Syntrophotalea carbinolica DSM 2380: one gene and its partner. The protein of the gene in region 1 interacts with the protein of each later gene in a pairwise test. Links are inferred from orthologs where the notes say so. Each region holds a gene or a part of one and is shown in the gene's direction. Other genes may lie near its edges. The genes, in order: prmA and rplK.

Region 1 (9,000 bases):
GATCGATATGCGCGTGGGACAGAAACAACAGACGGGTTTTGAGCAGTTCGCCGGGGGGCAAGGCATGCAGATCGCCGCAGTCGAACAGCAGCGCTTCGCCCCGGTAAGCGAGGCGTACATGGAGGGCGGGGTCACCGAAAGGGCCGTTGACCAGGCGGGGGAAAAATACCGAACGCATCGGTTGTGCCTCCCTGGGGTCTTTGAGCGGATGAAGCAGCTTGATACAGCCGAACCCTTTTGTTGTGCTGTGCAGATTCCCGGAGGAACCGCCAGCTTCGAAAAGGGTTCGGCCATCGAGGAGTCGGTGGGAAGCAAAACGCTCTTCGCGGCATCTGCCGAAACCGAGAGATTACTTCGATTTTACCGTGGTATAGAGGGTCTGGTCACGGCGTTGAATCAGCACCCGTACGACTTTCCCGCCTTCTATGTCGGTAAGCAGGGTACGTAGCTGAGAGGTCGATACGACGGCTTTGCCGTTAATTTCCAGCAGCACATCGCCAGCGCGGATTTTTTCGCTGGCCGGGCCATCCGGTTCGACGGCGGTGACCAGCACCCCTTGTTCGACGGACAGACGATAACGGCTGGCGACTTCCGGGGTAATGTCGAGGACCGACAGTCCCAGAGCCTTCTCGGCATTTTCTACTTTAGCGGGTTTTGTCGCCTTGGAGGACGACTGTGCCTTATCCTGGGTTCCTATGGTGATATGGACGGTTTTGTCGCGGCCCTCCCGGAACAAGGTCAGCTTGGCTTTTTTCCCGACGGGCAAAGAGGCGACCATTTTGGGTAGATCGCCAAGGGTTTTCAACTCTTTACCGTTGAGTGCAAGGAGGATGTCTCCCCGGAGCAGGCCGGCCTTTTCAGCGGGGGAGTCCTTCTGGACATCGGTAACCAGAGCGCCCCGGGCTTTTTTCAGGCCGAAAGATTCCGCCAGTTCCTGGGTGACTTCCTGCACGGTAACGCCGATCCAGCCACGCACCACATGGCCCGTGTCGCGCAGTTGGGGAATAATGGATTTTGCGGCGTTGACCGGGATGGCGAAACCGATGCCCTGACCGCCGGCCACGATCGCCGTATTGATGCCAATCACCTGGCCGGACTCGTTGAACAGGGGGCCGCCGGAGTTGCCGGGGTTGATGGAGGCGTCGGTCTGGATGAAATCGTCATAAGGCCCCGCGCCGATGACGCGCCCCTTGGCCGATACGATGCCGACGGTGACCGTCTGCTCCAGTCCGAAGGGGTTGCCGATGGCCATGACCCATTCGCCGACCCTGAGTTTTTCGCTATCGCCGAGTTCGGCGACCGGCAACTGTTCCTGGCCGACATCGATTTTTACCAGGGCCAGGTCCAGTTTAGGATCGAGGCCCTGCACCGTTCCGCTGAATTCACGGCCGTCGGCCAGTCGCACCTTGATGACGTCGGCACCGTCCACCACGTGATCGTTGGTCAGGATGTAGCCATCGGCGGAAATGATAAAGCCGGAACCGAGGGAGCGTTCTTTACGCGGCATCGGTTGGCCTCGGAAAAAGCGATCGAAAAAATCCTCGAAGAATTCGTCGTAAGGGGAAGGTTGCCCGGGAAAGACGGGACGCTGGGAGCGTACCGTCTTGGAGGTACTGATGTTGACTACCGACGGTTTGAGATGGACCGCCAGGTCAGCGAAGTCGGGAACCGCCAAAGCCGGGACGGCGATCAGCAGTAACGTCAGGCAACTTAACAGCATACGAGACTTGAGCTTCATGGTTATCCTCCGTAGGGTATTCGGCGACTCCGGCACCGTGCGATGAATCGCGCCAGATTCATGGTCATGCCGGAAAAGGTAATCATTCAGAGGGGGTGTGTCAATGTGCAGAAAGGCATATGCCGGTGCGGATATGTCCCGCCCGGTCGAAATGTCGGTCTCGCCTCAGCCGATCGCTTTGATTGCCACAGGTCTAAGGGGTCGCCGGGGGCGTTTGCGGTCCTTTGCGTGGCAGAAAGACGGTAAAGGTAGTGCCCTTTTCGGGAACCGAGAAAACCTCGACTCGTCCTCCATGAGCCTTGACGAAGGAGTCGACGATGGCCAGTCCCAGGCCGGTACCGCCGTCTTCCCGATTGCGGGCTCGGTCGACCCGGTAAAAACGATCGAAGATATGCGGCAGATGCTCCGCAGGGATGCCGATACCCGTATCGCTGACCTTGACGATGACCTCATCCTGTTCCCCGTCCACGGACAAGGAGATTTCCACCTGGCCGCCATCAGGGGTGTAATTGATGGCATTGGCGATCAGGTTGAGAAATACCTGGCGCAGTCGCATTTTATCCGCCAGGATCCGGATCTCCTCGGTAACATTGGGATGCAGTACCAGTTCGATGGATTTCGGTTGAGCCAGGGAACGGCCCTGTAGATACAGCTCCTGCAACAGGTCGCTGAGGCTCATTTCCTTGATGGTCAGCGGTTTCTGCCCCCCTTCGCTTTTGGCCAGCAGCAGCAGGTCGTCGATGATGCGGCTCATCCGGTCGATTTCTTCCATGCCGGATATGAGCATTTTGCGGAATTCTTCAGGGGTTTTGGCCCAGCGCAGGGCGACTTCGGTTTCGCCCTTGAGGATGGTCAGGGGAGTACGCAGCTCGTGGGAGGCGTCGCCGGAAAACTGCTTGATTTTGCGGAAGGATTCTTCCAGGCGTCCCAGCATGGAGTTGAAGGTGTCGACCAGGCGGGCCAACTCATCGCCGGAGGAGCGAAGCGGCAGGCGCTGCGAGAGATTTTCCACATTGATGCGGCGCATGGCCCGGGTCAGGTTTTCGACCGGCGCCAGGGTACGGCCGGCCAGAAACCAGCCGAGAATGGATACGGCCAGTAAAGCTATGGGGCTGAATATCAGCAACAGCGTGCGCAGTTCCCGTAGCGGTTCCCGAACCATCCCCAAGCCGGTGCCGACCTGCAGAAAAATGACCTCGCCATTCTTGAGTTCCATGGCCATGGTCAGAAACCGCATGGGATAGGGGCCATTCTTGAGCCTGGAGCTCTGTATCACCAGCCCCTTTTCAGCGGCGGCCTCCAGGGTGCGGAGGTCGATGTCCGGGGCGTTTCCGATACTGTTGACTTCGCTGCACAGCGGTTGGCCGGCAGCATCGACCAGGCGATAAAAATTGCCCTGGCGATGGCGGCGCACGAACTTGGAAAATGCGCGGCAGCGATCCGGTCCGGAAAAGCCCTGCAGTAACGCAGGGCTTTCTTCGGTCAGTTTCATCAGGCGGCGGTCGGTTTGCTCCAGCAGGCTGGTGGACAGCTGCTGGTACCAGATGCAGCCGCTTACCGCCAGTACCACGACGATGGTCAGGGTATACCAGGCGGTAAGCCGGAATCGCAGGGAGTGAAAAAACAATCAGCCCTCCTTGAGGACGTACCCCACGCCGCGCACGGTGTGAATAAGCTTTTTGTCGAAATCCCGGTCGACTTTCTTGCGCAGGTAATTGACATACACATCGATGATATTGGTGAAAGAATCGAAGGTGTAGTCCCATACGTGCTCGGCGATCATGGCCCGGGTGAGCACCTGATTGGGATTGCGCATGAAGTATTCGAGCAAAGCGTATTCCTTGGCTGTCAGATCGATCTCCTGATCGGATCGCCAGACCTTGTGCGAAACAGGGTCAAGGCGCAGGTCGGCAAAATAGATCTCCGCACCACGATCCTTGGCGCTGCGCCGCAGCAGGGCTTTGACGCGAGCCAGCAGTTCGCTGAAGGCAAAGGGCTTGGTCAGATAGTCGTCGCTGCCCGAATCGAGGCCGGAGACGATATCTTCAACAGCGTCCTTGGCGGTCAGGCACAATACCGGAGTGGTTACGTCCTTGGTTCGCAATTCCTTGATGACTTCAAGGCCGTCTTTCTTGGGCAGCATGAGGTCCATCAGGATGATATCGTAAGGATTATTTTCAGCCAGGTAGAGCCCCTCTTCACCATCAAAGGCTACATCTACGGTGAAGTCTTCCTCTTCCAGACCCCGTTTGATAAAGCTGGCTACTTTTTTTTCGTCTTCTACCACGAGTACACGCATAGTCGCTTCCTTTCTGCCTGCGGTGGAAACGGTCAGGTCTTTGATTCGCACTGTTTCCGGTAAAGGGTTTAACTGTATCCCCGCCTCGCCCCCCTCTTCGCGGGGCCTGGCCCAGCGTACGGCTCGTTGCCCGGTGAGTTTTTGAGGTTCCGTGGTTGTCGAGACCCTCACCGGGGCTTGATGCCAGCCGGGACTGGCCGGGCAGGACCATGTCCCCCTGTTGGATTCCGCTGCGTGGCTGGCCAACGTACAATAAAATGTGCCCGGATTCACTTCATGAATTTTACATTAAAATGGTAGCAACAAAATACGATCCCGCAAGTATTTCATTGTACCAAATGCACAAGTCTTTATAGTGCACAGTTCCGGGTATGAGCGGCACGCGTTGCTGGATATACAATCTGGGACGAAACTACCATTAAAGGTATAATGCTCATTAAGCGTTGGCGGGATTACACTCTACTAACAAGGTTTTTGTCAAGTATTTTATTGCCTTCCCCCCCAGTCCTTTGGTAAACAGAGCGCATGAATGAATTCTGGTTGCAAATCAATATTATCGTACCGGCCGCCGGTATCGATCTGGTGTGTCATGAAATGACCGAACTGGGTTCTGCCGGCATTACCGTGGAAGAGCGTGCCCTGGATACTTTCGTGGTCCCCGACCCGGATGCCGATATTCCGGAAACCCTCATCCTGAAGGTGTATTTCCCTCCGGAGATCGAACCGGAGCAACTTGCACGGCAGGTTGCCGAGCGCTTGGCCTGGCTTGCGCCCCTGATCCCCGGCCTGGAGGTGGTTACGCCGGAAATCAGCCGGGTACGCGCCGAAGATTGGGCGGAGAACTGGAAGCAGCATTTTGGCATTCAGCGTATCGGTTCGCGTCTGGTCATCCGCCCGACCTGGGAGGCCTTCAGTCCCGATCCTCAGGACGCCGTTCTGACCCTCGATCCCGGCATGGCCTTCGGAACGGGCAGCCATGCCACCACCCGTCTGTGCCTCGAAGCTCTTGCCGAGTTGTATGAAACCCCACCGGGCCCGCAGCGGGTTCTCGATGTGGGTACCGGTTCCGGTATTCTGGCGGTGGCGGCTGCGCTGCTCGGGGCTGGCCAGGTGTTGGGCTGCGATATCGACGAAACGGCGTGCCAGGTAGCGCTGGACAATGCCCGGCAAAACGGTGTGATCGAGCAGATCGCCGTGACCCTGGATCCGCTGGAAACACTGGGGGGGGATTTTGATGTTGTGCTGGCCAATATCCTGGCCGAGGAAAATGCGCGGCTGGCCCCCGAACTGGTGCATCGGCTGGCGCCCGGCGGCGTGTTGATCCTGTCCGGCATTCTGAACGAAAAAGAACAACTGGTTATAGACGCTTTCGCCGGCCGCGGATTGACGGGGCCCGATATTCGCCGGCAGGACGAATGGTCTTGTCTGTGCTATATCAAGGAAGCCTGAATGCACCGCTTTTTTATCGCTCCGGATGTCTTGCGGCACGATCACATCGCTTTGACCGATGAGATTCTGCGGCACATGGCGGTACTGCGCCTTGCCAGGGGAGCGGAAATTCTGTTGCTTGACGGCCTCGGTAATCTCTGTCATTGCCGCATCGATCATCTGGACCGCAAATCCGGTTCGGCCATGGTGCTGAGCCGTTGCACTCAGCAGGAGACGGCTTTTCCCGTGGAGCTTATGCAGGCCCTGCCCAAGGCTGACAAAATGGAGCTGGTGCTGCAAAAGGGCACCGAATTGGGCATTACAGGGTTCACCCCGCTGCAGACCAGTCGCAGCGTTCCAAGACTTAAACCCGAGCGCGAGACACAACGGCATCAACGCTGGCTGCGCATCATTCGTGAAGCGGCGCGTCAATGCCGGCGGCCGCTGTTGCCGTCCCTGGCTGCGATCCGCCCGCTGGATGAGGCCCTTGGCCAATGTCGGAGCGAACTGCGTCTGATGCTGTGGGAAGAAGGCAGCCAACCCCTGGATGCGGTGCTGCCGGAGCGGATTCCGGCCGGAGCAGCCGTCCTGATCGGACCGGAAGGCGGATTTTCCCGGGAAGAAGCCGAGACGGCCAGACAGCACGGGTTTGTCCCGGTCTTGTTCGGTCCGCGTATTTTGCGCAGCGAGACCGCCGGATTCGCTGCTGCAACCATACTGCAATACCGTTATGGCGACCTGGCTGGCAGAGTTTGAAGGTTCCGATGGAGCCCATGTGGAGGAGTTGATATGAAGTGTCCCAAGTGCGGTTTTCAGAGTTTTAACTACCTGGCCACCTGTAAGAAATGTGGTCGGGATCTGTCCCAGATACGTGACAAATTCCGCCTTGGCGACCCTGTCCTGCCTGAAACGATTGACAGCCATCCGGCGGCGGCGCCGCCCATGCCCGAAGACCCGTTTGAAACCCTGTTGCCGGACGAAAAAGACATCTCGACCGCCGCCAATCTGGCCAGCCTGCCGGATGAAGAGACGGACACGGCATTGTCCGAGTACATCGAGGACATAAACACCGTGGATCCGGAGCTTGCGGAAACCCTGGATCCGGATATGGACTGGAGTGCGGAGGGGGTGACTGTCGACTCGTTCGACCTGGGTGACGAGCTGGCCGAACCCGTTCTGTCTGAAGAAGAGTCTTTGCCGAAGCTGGCCGATGATACCATCGAACCTGCCGGATCTGCTGATCCGGAGCCTGAAGCCGTGCCGGTTTACGCAGCGGAGCAGCGGTCCGAGAAAAGCTTTGAGGATATGGCGACGGTCGAAGAGGCCTCCGATTTTTCCACCAACGATTTAGACTTCGAGGATGATGCGGATCTCGATGCCTGGCTGCTCGATGGAGAAGAGCCCTCCTGGCGTCGGGCCGTGCCGGAGCCTCTTTCGGAGGCAGACCTGGCGGACCCCCTCGGGGACGATTTCGGTTCTGCTTCGGTGGGTGGCGATTTTCCCCCGTTCGACGATCTGCAACAGACCGAACTGCCCTTCGAAAACGATATGAAGAAGGCATCGGTAGCCGCTCGGATGCTGGCGTTTGTGCTCGATACGGGGTTGTTGGCCCTGCTCCTTGCCCTGTTTGTCATGGCGGGGGAATATCTGCGGCGCGGGACGGGCGTTTTCGAGTGGCCGCAACCACAGCAATTAGCCGATCAGGTCGGGCCCTATTTCCTGGTGTTTTTCGGATTGTCCTTCGGTTATTTCACCCTGTTTCATTATCTCGGCGGCCAGACGCCGGGCAAAATGGCCGGCAAACTGCTGGTTGTCGATATCAGCGGCGAACCCTTGCAGCTTTCCCAGGCCTTTTTGCGCACCGTCGGCGGGTTGATCTGCTTGTTGCCGGGGGGGCTGGGTTTCTGCAGCATGCTGCTGAACCGCGAAGGGCGAGGATGGAACGACCGTTTGGCAGGCAGTATAGTGGTTGCTGCCGAAGACGGTGTGTTGTTTCAGGGGGACGAGTAAGGACTGGTTGGGATTTTGCGTAAGTCCGGCGGTTATGGCCGGGTGAGCTTGTTGCGCAGAATGAGGATCTCCAAAGCGCAGGCGGTCTTGGCCAACAGATTCTGCAGCTCCGTCACCCGTTCGCTGCCGGTTTGACCGGCCTCTTCCGCGAACAGCATGCCTACCGATCGCCCGGCCAGAATCAATGGCAGCATGATGGCTTTTTCGCAGGAGGCACCCAAGGCGTTAACCAGCTGTTTCAACAACCGCGGTTCGGGTACACGGCCAAGAAACGGGTTTTGCTCCGACAGCACCGCATGCAGCAGGTTGCTGCCTGTCACCGTGATTTTAACATTGTGAAATTCGGGGTGTAACCGATGCCCGACCAGAGCCCGCCAGCCGCGTAATTCTCCATTCTTCAACAGAAACAGTCCCATGCGATCGAATTGTCCGGACAGGTGGTCGATAAGCGTGTCCGCCACGTCATCACGGCAGCGAGCCGCAGCCAGTTTTTCACTCAATTCGGCGAGGGTTATCGCGGTTTTCGGCGGGATCTCGTCGTCGATCACCTCCGCCTCTTCCAACATGGCTTCGTCGATGTCCTCTTCCACGGGCGGGCCGAACATAGCGGCTGCAGGCCGCATCTTTTCCAACAACAACTGCTCCCGATCGGGCAGCTGCCGGTCGTAGCAGCGTTCGATGGCTTGTATCAGCCGGCATTCAGGCGCCACCAGGGGGGCCAGCGGATAACCGATCAGGCTGGCCAGCGCCTGCATGTTTTCCCGGTCGCTCGGGTCGGCCATGGCGACGACCAGTCCCTGCTGTCCCAGTCGTATCGGTAAGGCCCGAAATTTCAGCGCTTGCTCCATGGACAGGAATTCACGCATAACAGGCGGCAGGTTTTGTAGCTGGCGGGGTTCGAAGCAGGGAAGGTCGAGCTGTCTGCTGAGCAGCTGCGCAAGGCGGTCTTCACCCAGGGGGATCAGGATGAGCGTGCTGGTACTGGCGGCGATTCCGGCATGCCTGGCATGTGCCTGCACCTTGGCGGCCATATTTTTGGGAAGCATACCGGTGCGTACCAGCAGCTTCAGCAGGTTGCTTGCCATAAAAATCACCACGACAGGCGGTTAATTACCGGACTGTCATGCCTCCTCCGATACCATGCGCATCCAAGACAGGGAATCCCCGTCAAATCGAATTAACCCATGCGTAAAGCCAGAAAACTCTCCAGGTCGGGGCAGCGCAGGTAAGGATTGTGCTGCCGTTCAAACGCTATGGTGGAATGGGGCTGGGGCCCATAGTCGTGTCCCGGAAAGACCAGGGTCTCTCCGGGAAAAGCGGCCAGCCGCCGTAAACTGGCATACAGGGCCGCCGGATCGCTGCCCGCCATGTCGGCCCGGCCGACCTTGGTCACAAACAGGGTGTCCCCGGTCAACAGTGCGCCAGGCAGGTGCAGGGTGATATCCGCCGGCGTATGACCCGGAGTGTGCACGATTTCTACCGCCGTATCGCCCACCGTAAGCACGTCCCCATCCGCAAGAGACCG
Region 2 (8,762 bases), 2.8 Mb from region 1 along the record:
GAATATGCCGCGAATATCGAGAAGGCCGAAGTTGCGTTAACGGCGAGCGATACGCCTGTAGCCGCAGCTGAGTTGGCCAGGGTGGACACGCCCGGGTGTAAAAGCATTGAAGAAGTCGCTGCGTTTTTGAAGGTCGACAAGGAGCGTCTGGTCAAGACGCTGATAGTGCAGACCGATGCCGGAGAGACACTGGCTGTATTGTTGCGTGGGAATCACGAACTTAACGATATAAAATTATGCCGTCTTCTGGGCTGCAACGAGATTACCCTGGCGCCGGACGATGTGGTCGGCAAGGTTACCGGCGCAGCTCCCGGTTTTGCTGGGCCGGTGGATTTGTCCCTGAGGGTTTTGGCGGACTTTGCGGTTCAGGGCATGGCCGATTTTGTGACGGGAGCCAATGCCGCTGATACTCACTATGTGGGGGTCAACCTTGAGCGGGATTTCACCGTGGAGCAGTTTGCCGACCTGCGCGCGGCCGAAGCTGGCGATATCTGCCCGCGGTGTGGCGGCGTGTTGGAGATCTGGCGTGGCATCGAAGTCGGCCATGTCTTTAAGCTGGGCACGAAATATTCGGCTGCCCTGGGTGCTACCGTATTGGACGATCAGGGGCAGGATCGCGAATTGTTCATGGGGTGTTACGGGATCGGTGTGGGGCGCACGGTTGCTGCTGCCATTGAGCAGAACCATGATGAAAACGGAATCGTTTTTCCCATGCCCATCGCGCCTTTTCATGTCTTGGTAACCGTTGTCAATCCTCGCCAGGAGGAGGTTCTCGCTGCTGCTGAGAATCTCTATGCCGAGCTACAGGCTCTTGGTGTCGAAGTGTTGCTGGACGATCGCGATGAACGGCCCGGCAGTAAATTTAAAGATGCCGATCTGATCGGTATTCCGCTGCGCCTGACGGTCGGTGCGCGCGGTCTCAAGGAAAATGCTGTAGAATTGCAGGAGCGTGCCGGTGGCGAGCGGCGTATGCTTCCTCTTGCGGAAGCTGCGGCTCTGGTGCGGGATATGGTCGTTGAGGCCTGCGGCCGATAACGAATCCGGCACCGGGTAGCTTGGCTGATCTTTCTTCTTGGTTGGATACGTGAAACACAGGACGAGGTATGAGTAAGATAAATATCGACGGCAGTGGACGCTTGGAGTTACCGGTATCTGTGGTAAGGGAAATTGGAGCCGCATCTCTGGAGTTGGTGTGTCATTCAAATGCTCACCTGCTTTTCTCCAATGTAGACTGTGGCTTTCAGCTGGCGGGCGTCCTGGGCGAAATCGCCATGGTCGATGTGCTCTCCTTTTTGAATATGTTTCGCAAGACGGGGGCGCTGGTTGTCAGCTTGGCCGGTGGCGAGAAAGAAGTCAGCTTTTTGCGTGGCGAGATCGTCGCCGCGGCAAGCTCCTTTCCCGAAGAAGATATCTGTACGGTGTTGCTTGAGATGGGGAAGCTCGATCAGGGGGCGCTGCCCAAGTATCGCCAGTTGATAGCCGGTTCCGGTGGCAGCGGCCGCGTGCTGGTGGAAAAGGGAGTCATCGCTCCCAAGGATCTCTGGCTGGCGACCCGAAGCCAGGTCGAAAATATCGTGTTCAATATTTTCGGCGCCTCTCAGGGAAGTTTCTTCTTCCTTGAGAAAGAGCCCGAAAAAGAAAAGATGGTGCGCCTGGCCATGACCACCCAGAACATGATTATGGAGGGGTTGCGTCGTGTCGATGAACGTGCCCTTTTTATGCGGGTTATTCGTTCCATGGATGCGCTGCCGAAGGCCTCGGGCAAGTCCGTTGAGAATCTCACGGCTGAGGAAGAGCGACTGCTCAAGCTGATCGTTGGTGGAGGCTTGGATGTCCGGGAGCTTCTGCGACGCGGCAAAATGTCGGAATTTGAAGGCCTGCGTGCGCTTTACGAGTTGATTAATAAGGGTGCTGTATCCATACAGGATGCTCCCGCGACTGCCGTCGCTGGTGACCTTGGTGAAATTTTACTGGTTTTCAACGGCGCCTTAACGGCCCTGTATCGCAGGGTTTCGGCCAAGAACAGCGAGTTTCTCAACGAAATAACCACTTTTTTGCGGCAGATGCCCTCGCCTTTTTCTTATGTTTTCAAGGACGTCAGTCTGCGCGAGGACGGTACGGTTGACGGCCGCAAAGTGCTGACCAATCTGTCGGGACTTGAAGAGCAGGATAAAAAGCGGTTGTTGGCCGAGGCCCTTAGTGAATTGATTTATATGGAATGTATGGCTGCTCAGCGTGATCTCGGGCAGGCCGAATCCGCCCGCCTGATCCAGAAAGTTCAGGAAGTGCCAAGGCGCGTCAATAAGCTCTTGGTTAAAAAACAGTTTTCCGAAGGATGATGTCATGCTTGTCGAAGCGCGTAAAAAATTGATCTTTGCCCTTGATGTCGAGTCGGGGGCATCGGCGGAAGAATGGGTGCGGCGCCTGCGTGGCAAAGTCGGAGTATTTAAAGTCGGCAAACAGCTCTTTACCCGATGCGGGCCCGATGTGGTTCGCATGATCCGGGACCATGGCGGCGAGGTTTTTCTCGATCTGAAATTCCATGATATTCCCAATACCGTTGCCAAGGCCGCCATTGAGGCGTGTCGTCTCGGGGTGCGCATGTTCAATGTGCATGCCTTGGGTGGGCGTGCGATGATGGCGGGGGCAGCCGAGGCGGTGAGAGAATACTTTGCCGCCGGTGAGGATGTGCCGCCGTTGCTCCTGGGGGTTACGATCTTGACTTCTTCCAGCGAAGAAACGTTGCGGGAGGTCGGTGTCGACAGGCCTGTCGAAGAAATGGTACCTCGCCTGGCATGTCTGGCGAAGGGGGCAGGGCTCGATGGCGTCGTAGCCTCGCCGCGGGAAGTCGGCTTGATACGCCGGGCCTGCGGGCGCGATTTTGCTATCGTGACACCGGGGGTGCGGCCCTCTTTCGCGGAAACAAACGATCAGCAGCGCATTATGACCCCGGGTGAGGCGATTGCTGCCGGATCCGATTTCCTGGTGGTCGGTCGGCCCATCGCTGCATCCGAAGATCCGGTGGGCGCTGCTCAGCGTATCGTGGAAGAGATGGCAGCCGCGTTGGAAGAGGGCTGAATCTGTGGGTAGTCTCATTTACGGCGTAAATCCTGTTCTGGAAGCGCTTAAGAGTCGACAGCGCAAGCCTTTGGAGTTGCTGGTGCTGCACGGCGCGGAATCGTCGCGGCTTTCTGCTGTATGCGAGGCTGCCCGTGCTCGTCGCGTAGCCATTCGCTCCCTGGATCGCCGCGAGTTGGATGCTCTTGCCGAGGGCGCGCGCCATCAAGGGGTGGCGTTGCGACTGGAATCCCAATCGGTGATAGCGCTTGAAGATCTTTTGGATCTCTGGCGAAATGCCGGCGGCAAAGGGGTGATTCTGGTGCTCGACGGCATTACCGATCCACATAACCTCGGAGCATTGGCAAGGTCGGCGGAAGCTGTAGGCTGCCAGGGGATCGTTCTTCCCAAGGATCGGAGCTGTCCCATTACAGCCGCTGCCGAAAAGGCATCGGCCGGTGCTTTGGCGTATCTTCCGGTATGCCGCGTGACGAATGTCGCGCGTTCTTTAGAAGTTTTCAAGCAAGCCGGATTCTGGGTGTATGGCCTCGCCGGTGACGCTGGATCGCAAAGTCTTTACGATACCGACCTGCGCGGCAACGTGGTGCTGGTTGTCGGCGGTGAGGGAAAGGGCTTGCGGGATAATGTCAGAAAGCACTGTGATGCGCTGCTGGCGATTCCTATGCGCGGTCAAGTCTCTTCTCTCAATGCTTCCGTTGCCGGTGGTGTAGCGCTGTTTGAGGTTCTTCGTCAGCAGACGGTTTGAGGCTGTAAGTCGCTGTCCGTGGGGTGACTGCCGGGCAGTCAGATTGTTGTTTTTTGAAAAGATCGTTTTTTTTGGAGAAAAGAGTTGACAGGCAGGGGGTGGATGGACTATACCTTTGCTCCGTTCGCCGCAACGAGCATGGGCGAAAAAACTGCTTGCAATTTATATCCAATAGGGTTATAAAGCGCATCTGTGCCTGGCTGGCGTAGCTCAATTGGTAGAGCAGCTGACTTGTAATCAGCAGGTTGCGGGTTCAATTCCTGTCGCCAGCTCCATCAAAAGGACGGGCAGCAGACACAACACAATCTAAGCGTGTCCCCTGGAGGGGTTCCCGAGTGGCCAAAGGGATCAGACTGTAAATCTGACGTCGTAGACTTCGGAGGTTCGAATCCTCCCCCCTCCACCATTTGAATACTTGCCGAATGAGACTGTGGCAAGGTTGCCAGGAGGCCCTGACGGGCCGGTCGTACTGGAGTCTTGGTCTTAGTTAGTTCAACAAATAGCTTCGAATGAGGAATGGCTTTGAAGGGCGGGAGTAGCTCAGTTGGCTAGAGCATCAGCCTTCCAAGCTGAGGGTCGCGGGTTCGAGTCCCGTTTCCCGCTCCAGATTCATGTCGTTCCGCGCGGTTGCAAATTGCTTGGCCCACATAGCTCAGTTGGTAGAGCGCATCCTTGGTAAGGATGAGGTCACCGGTTCAAATCCGGTTGTGGGCTCCATTTTGCGGGCCTTTCGCGTTGCTTGTTTTTGAAGTATACTTTGTTTCGGTTATGCCATATCCTGGCTGTCCTAAAGACACAGACTATATCGCTAAGAGTTTAAAGAGGGAGGTTACTCCATGTCGAAAGCAAAATTTGAAAGAACTAAGCCCCATGTAAATATCGGCACCATCGGTCATGTTGACCATGGTAAAACAACCCTGACTGCAGCTATTACACAGACTATGGCTGCACGTGGCCTGGCCGAGTTCAAGGCTTTTGATCAGATCGATAACGCTCCTGAGGAGCGTGAGCGTGGTATTACTATTGCCACCGCTCATGTCGAGTATCAGACCGATACCCGTCATTATGCCCACGTTGACTGCCCTGGTCATGCCGACTACGTCAAGAACATGATCACCGGTGCTGCGCAGATGGACGGTGCCATTCTGGTTGTGTCCGCTGCTGACGGCCCCATGCCTCAGACTCGCGAGCACATCCTGCTGGCTCGTCAGGTTGGCGTTCCCGCCATGGTCGTGTTTTTGAACAAGGCCGATATGGTCGACGATGAAGAGCTGATGGAACTGGTTGAGCTGGAAGTGCGCGAGCTGCTTAGTTCCTACGACTTCCCCGGCGACGATATTCCGATTGTTGCCGGTTCCGCTCTCAAGGCTCTCGAGTGTGGTTGCGGTAAGGACGATTGCGATGCCTGCAAGCCGATCATCGAGCTCATGAATCAGGTCGATACTTACATTCCTGAGCCTGAGCGCGATATCGACAAGCCTTTCCTGATGCCTGTTGAGGATGTCTTCTCCATCTCCGGTCGTGGTACTGTTGCTACCGGTCGTGTAGAGAGCGGTATCGTCTGCGTGCAGGATGAGATCGAGATTGTCGGCATGAAAGAGACCACCAAGACGGTCGTTACCGGCGTCGAGATGTTCCGCAAGCTGCTCGATCAGGGCCAGGCCGGCGACAACATCGGTGTGCTGCTGCGCGGCGTCAAGCGCGAAGACATCGAGCGCGGTCAGGTTCTTGCCAAGCCCGGCAGCATTACGCCGCATACCAAGTTCAAGGCCGAGGCCTATATTCTGACCAAGGAAGAGGGCGGCCGTCATACCCCGTTCTTCAATGGTTACCGTCCCCAGTTCTACTTCCGTACCACGGACGTTACCGGTATCTGTGAGCTTGCCGAGGGGACTGAAATGGTTATGCCTGGCGACAATGCCAGCATGACTGTAAACCTGATTACTCCGATCGCCATGGATAAAGAGCTGCGTTTCGCTATTCGCGAAGGTGGTCGTACCGTTGGCGCCGGTGTCGTCAGTGAAGTTATCGAGTAATCCTTTTTAAGGCTGAATTCCTCTGCCCGCCATGCGGCGGGCAGGGGTAGAGGAAACGGATATGGCTGACATAATTACCCTTGCCTGCACCGAGTGCAAGCAGCGGAACTATACGACGACTAAAAACAAGAAAACCAAGCCCGAGCGGCTTGAGTTCAACAAGTACTGCCGTTTTTGTCGTAAGCATACCCCTCATCGCGAAACCAAGTAGTTTCGCTGGGCGAAGTAGATAGGCCGCAGCTGTCTGCGGTCTTTTGCATGCAGGCCAGTAGCTCTAATGGCTAGAGCACCGGTCTCCAAAACCGGGTGTTGGGGGTTCGAGTCCCTCCTGGCCTGCCATATTTTATAGCAAGCTCTGGGAGTTATCGTGGTCAAGAAGGCGATGGAGTTCCTTGGCAACGTCAAGGTCGAGTTAAAAAAGGTGACCTGGCCCTCCAAAAGAGATGGCTATGGGTCCACTCTGGCGGTTATCGTGCTGGTGCTTGGCGTTACGGCCTTCCTGTGGGGGGTCGACAAGTTGTTGTCTTCCGCCATCGGTGTGATTCTCAGGGGATAGGTGAAAAGATAATACGGTATGTCTAAAAAGTGGTACGGGGTGCATACATATTCCGGGTTCGAAAACAAGGTCAAGATGACTTTGGAAGAGCGGATTCGTCAGCTCGGTTTCGAGGAGCTGTTCGGGGAGGTGCTGATTCCCTCCGAGACAGTTGTCGAGATGAAGAATGGCGAGCGTAAGACTTCCACGCGGAAGTTTTTCCCGGGGTATATCCTCGTGCAGATGGAGCTTAACAACGAAACCTGGCACGTGGTCAAGAATACCCCGAAGGTGACAGGGTTTGTTGGTGGGGGGTCGGCGCCGCCGCCGATCTCGGACGAAGAGGTGGCCAAGATCACCGCGCGCATGGAAGAGGATGTCGAGCGGCCCAAGCCCAAGGTGGCTTTCGAGGTTGGCGAGACGGTGCGTGTGGTTGACGGTCCCTTTCTGAATTTCACCGGCGTTGTTGAGGATGTGAAACCCGATAAGGGAAAGCTGAAGGTCATGGTCAGCATTTTCGGCCGGGTTACTCCTGTCGAGCTCGAGTTTATCCAAGTCGAAAAAACCAGCTGACGCTGGCTTTATGAAGGTTAAAGTTCAAGGAGAAGCTCATGGCCAAAAAGGTTGTTGGATTAATAAAATTGCAGATTCCTGCCGGCAAAGCCAACCCTTCGCCGCCGGTCGGTCCCGCGCTGGGTCAGCACGGGGTCAACATTATGGAGTTTTGCAAGGCGTTCAATGCTAAGACGCAAGCTCAGGACGGTATGATTATTCCGGTAGTCATTACCGTATTTGCCGACCGTTCTTTTAGCTTTATTACCAAAACGCCGCCTGCTGCTGTTTTGTTGATGAAGGCCGCCAAGATTCCCAAAGGGTCTTCGGTGCCGAACAAGGATAAGGTCGGTAAGGTGACCAAGGCGCAGGTGCGCGAAATCGCCGAACTGAAAATGCCTGATCTCAATGCGTTTGACATTGAGGCTGCGATTCGTACTATTGAGGGTACGGCTCGCAGTATGGGCCTCGAAATCGTATAATTTCTGGCAGGATCTGGAGTACGCCAATGTCCATAGGAAAGCTGCACAAGCAAGCCAAGGAAAAAGTCGATCGTTCGCAGGTGTATCCCATCGGCGAAGCGCTTGCCTTGGTAAAGGAGGTTGCACACGCTAAATTCGACGAAACCGTCGAGATCTCTGTTCGTCTTGGGGTTGATCCCCGTAAGGCCGATCAGATGGTGCGTGGCGCCGTGGTGTTGCCTAACGGCCTGGGTAAAGACGTCAAAGTTCTGGTGTTTGCCAAAGGCGAGAAGGCTATTGAAGCAAAAGAAGCTGGAGCCGACTATGTTGGCGGAGATGATCTCGTCGCCAAGATTCAGGAAGGCTGGTTCGACTTCGATACTGCCATTGCGACTCCCGATATGATGGGTACGGTTGGTAAGATCGGTCGTCTTCTCGGCCCCCGCGGGCTGATGCCGAACCCCAAAGTAGGAACCGTGACCTTTGAAGTCGGCAAGGCTACGAGTGAGGCCAAATCGGGTAAGGTTGAATATCGTGTCGAAAAGGCCGGTATTGTTCATGCTCCGGTGGGTAAGGTCTCCTTCGATGCCGAAAAGCTTCAGGAAAATCTGGTTGCCCTGTTTGATGCGCTGGTAAAGGCCAAGCCGGCAACTGCTAAAGGAACCTATTTTAAAAAGATGAGTCTTAGCAGCACCATGGGTCCCGGGATCAATGTTGATCTCCCCACTGTGCAGGCTCTCGTAAAATAGTTTTTGGGATTATTCGCAGCATGCCGTCCTGCCTTCTGGCGGGTCGGCGTGTTGTGTCTGATATCCAGGTCAAAGACAGCAGGTACCTACGGTGTTTAATGGTATGACCGCCTGCCGAGGCCGGAGCGAGTGGATACGATTGTCTCCCTCTGTGGCCATTGACTGGAAAACGGTCCTCACGGACTCAGTAAATACTACAGAAAGGAGGAGAGACAGTGAAAAAAGAAGCGAAATCACAAGTCGTATCTGAAATGGCACAAAAGCTGGCTTCGTGCCAGGCTGCGTTTTTGGCCGACTACCGCGGTCTCACCGTCGAGCAGGTCAATCAGCTGCGTGGAGAGCTGAAGAAGGTCGGCGTCGAATACCGTGTCGTCAAGAATACTCTGCTGCGTCTGGCTTCCAAAGGTACCGATGCAGAGTGTCTTTCGGAGTATCTGCAGGGGCCTAACGCTATTGCTCTGGCAGAAGAGGATCCTGTCGGTCCCGCCAAGGTATTGACCCAATTTGCCAAGAGTAACAAGGCTTTCGAACTCAGGGCCGCCGAACTCAACGGCAAACTGTTGTCGATTGATGAAGTCAAGGCTCTTGCAGAGCTGCCGAGCAAGG

The links.
Region 2: the proteins of prmA (region 1) and rplK interact in binary tests that used the Escherichia coli proteins (3 or more experiments, as listed by UniProt). The link is inferred for Syntrophotalea carbinolica DSM 2380 from one-to-one orthologs.

Annotation. Positions count from the first base shown.
Region 1 is NC_007498.2:3,589,237-3,598,236, reverse strand. The notes cover bases 3,569-6,524. They hold prmA (50S ribosomal protein L11 methyltransferase), read left to right. Parts: upstream 3,569-4,562; coding sequence 4,563-5,486; downstream 5,487-6,524. Other genes in these bases: PCAR_RS18185 (RDD family protein), read left to right, coding at 6,255-6,524; PCAR_RS16640 (16S rRNA (uracil(1498)-N(3))-methyltransferase), read left to right, coding at 5,487-6,221; PCAR_RS16650 (response regulator), read right to left, coding at 3,569-4,037. Outside these bases: PCAR_RS16665 (ribonuclease Z), read right to left, coding at 1-178; PCAR_RS16660 (DegQ family serine endoprotease), read right to left, coding at 350-1,738; PCAR_RS16655 (sensor histidine kinase), read right to left, coding at 1,932-3,365; more of PCAR_RS16650, read right to left, coding at 3,366-3,568; more of PCAR_RS18185, read left to right, coding at 6,525-7,475; PCAR_RS16630 (GspIIEN domain-containing protein), read right to left, coding at 7,508-8,560; PCAR_RS16625 (hydroxyacylglutathione hydrolase family protein), read right to left, coding at 8,653-9,000. UniProt on the Escherichia coli protein: Methylates ribosomal protein L11.
Region 2 is NC_007498.2:830,711-839,472, forward strand. The notes cover bases 5,999-8,716. They hold rplK (50S ribosomal protein L11), read left to right. Parts: upstream 5,999-7,005; coding sequence 7,006-7,428; downstream 7,429-8,716. Other genes in these bases: rpmG (50S ribosomal protein L33), read left to right, coding at 5,999-6,070; secE (preprotein translocase subunit SecE), read left to right, coding at 6,227-6,415; nusG (transcription termination/antitermination protein NusG), read left to right, coding at 6,434-6,967; rplA (50S ribosomal protein L1), read left to right, coding at 7,455-8,156; rplJ (50S ribosomal protein L10), read left to right, coding at 8,372-8,716. In the rest of the region: PCAR_RS04165 (proline--tRNA ligase), read left to right, coding at 1-1,035; PCAR_RS04170 (DUF4388 domain-containing protein), read left to right, coding at 1,104-2,339; pyrF (orotidine-5'-phosphate decarboxylase), read left to right, coding at 2,344-3,078; 23S rRNA (guanosine(2251)-2'-O)-methyltransferase RlmB, read left to right, coding at 3,083-3,823; tuf (elongation factor Tu), read left to right, coding at 4,660-5,859; more of rpmG, read left to right, coding at 5,921-5,998; more of rplJ, read left to right, coding at 8,717-8,762. UniProt on the Escherichia coli protein: Forms part of the ribosomal stalk which helps the ribosome interact with GTP-bound translation factors.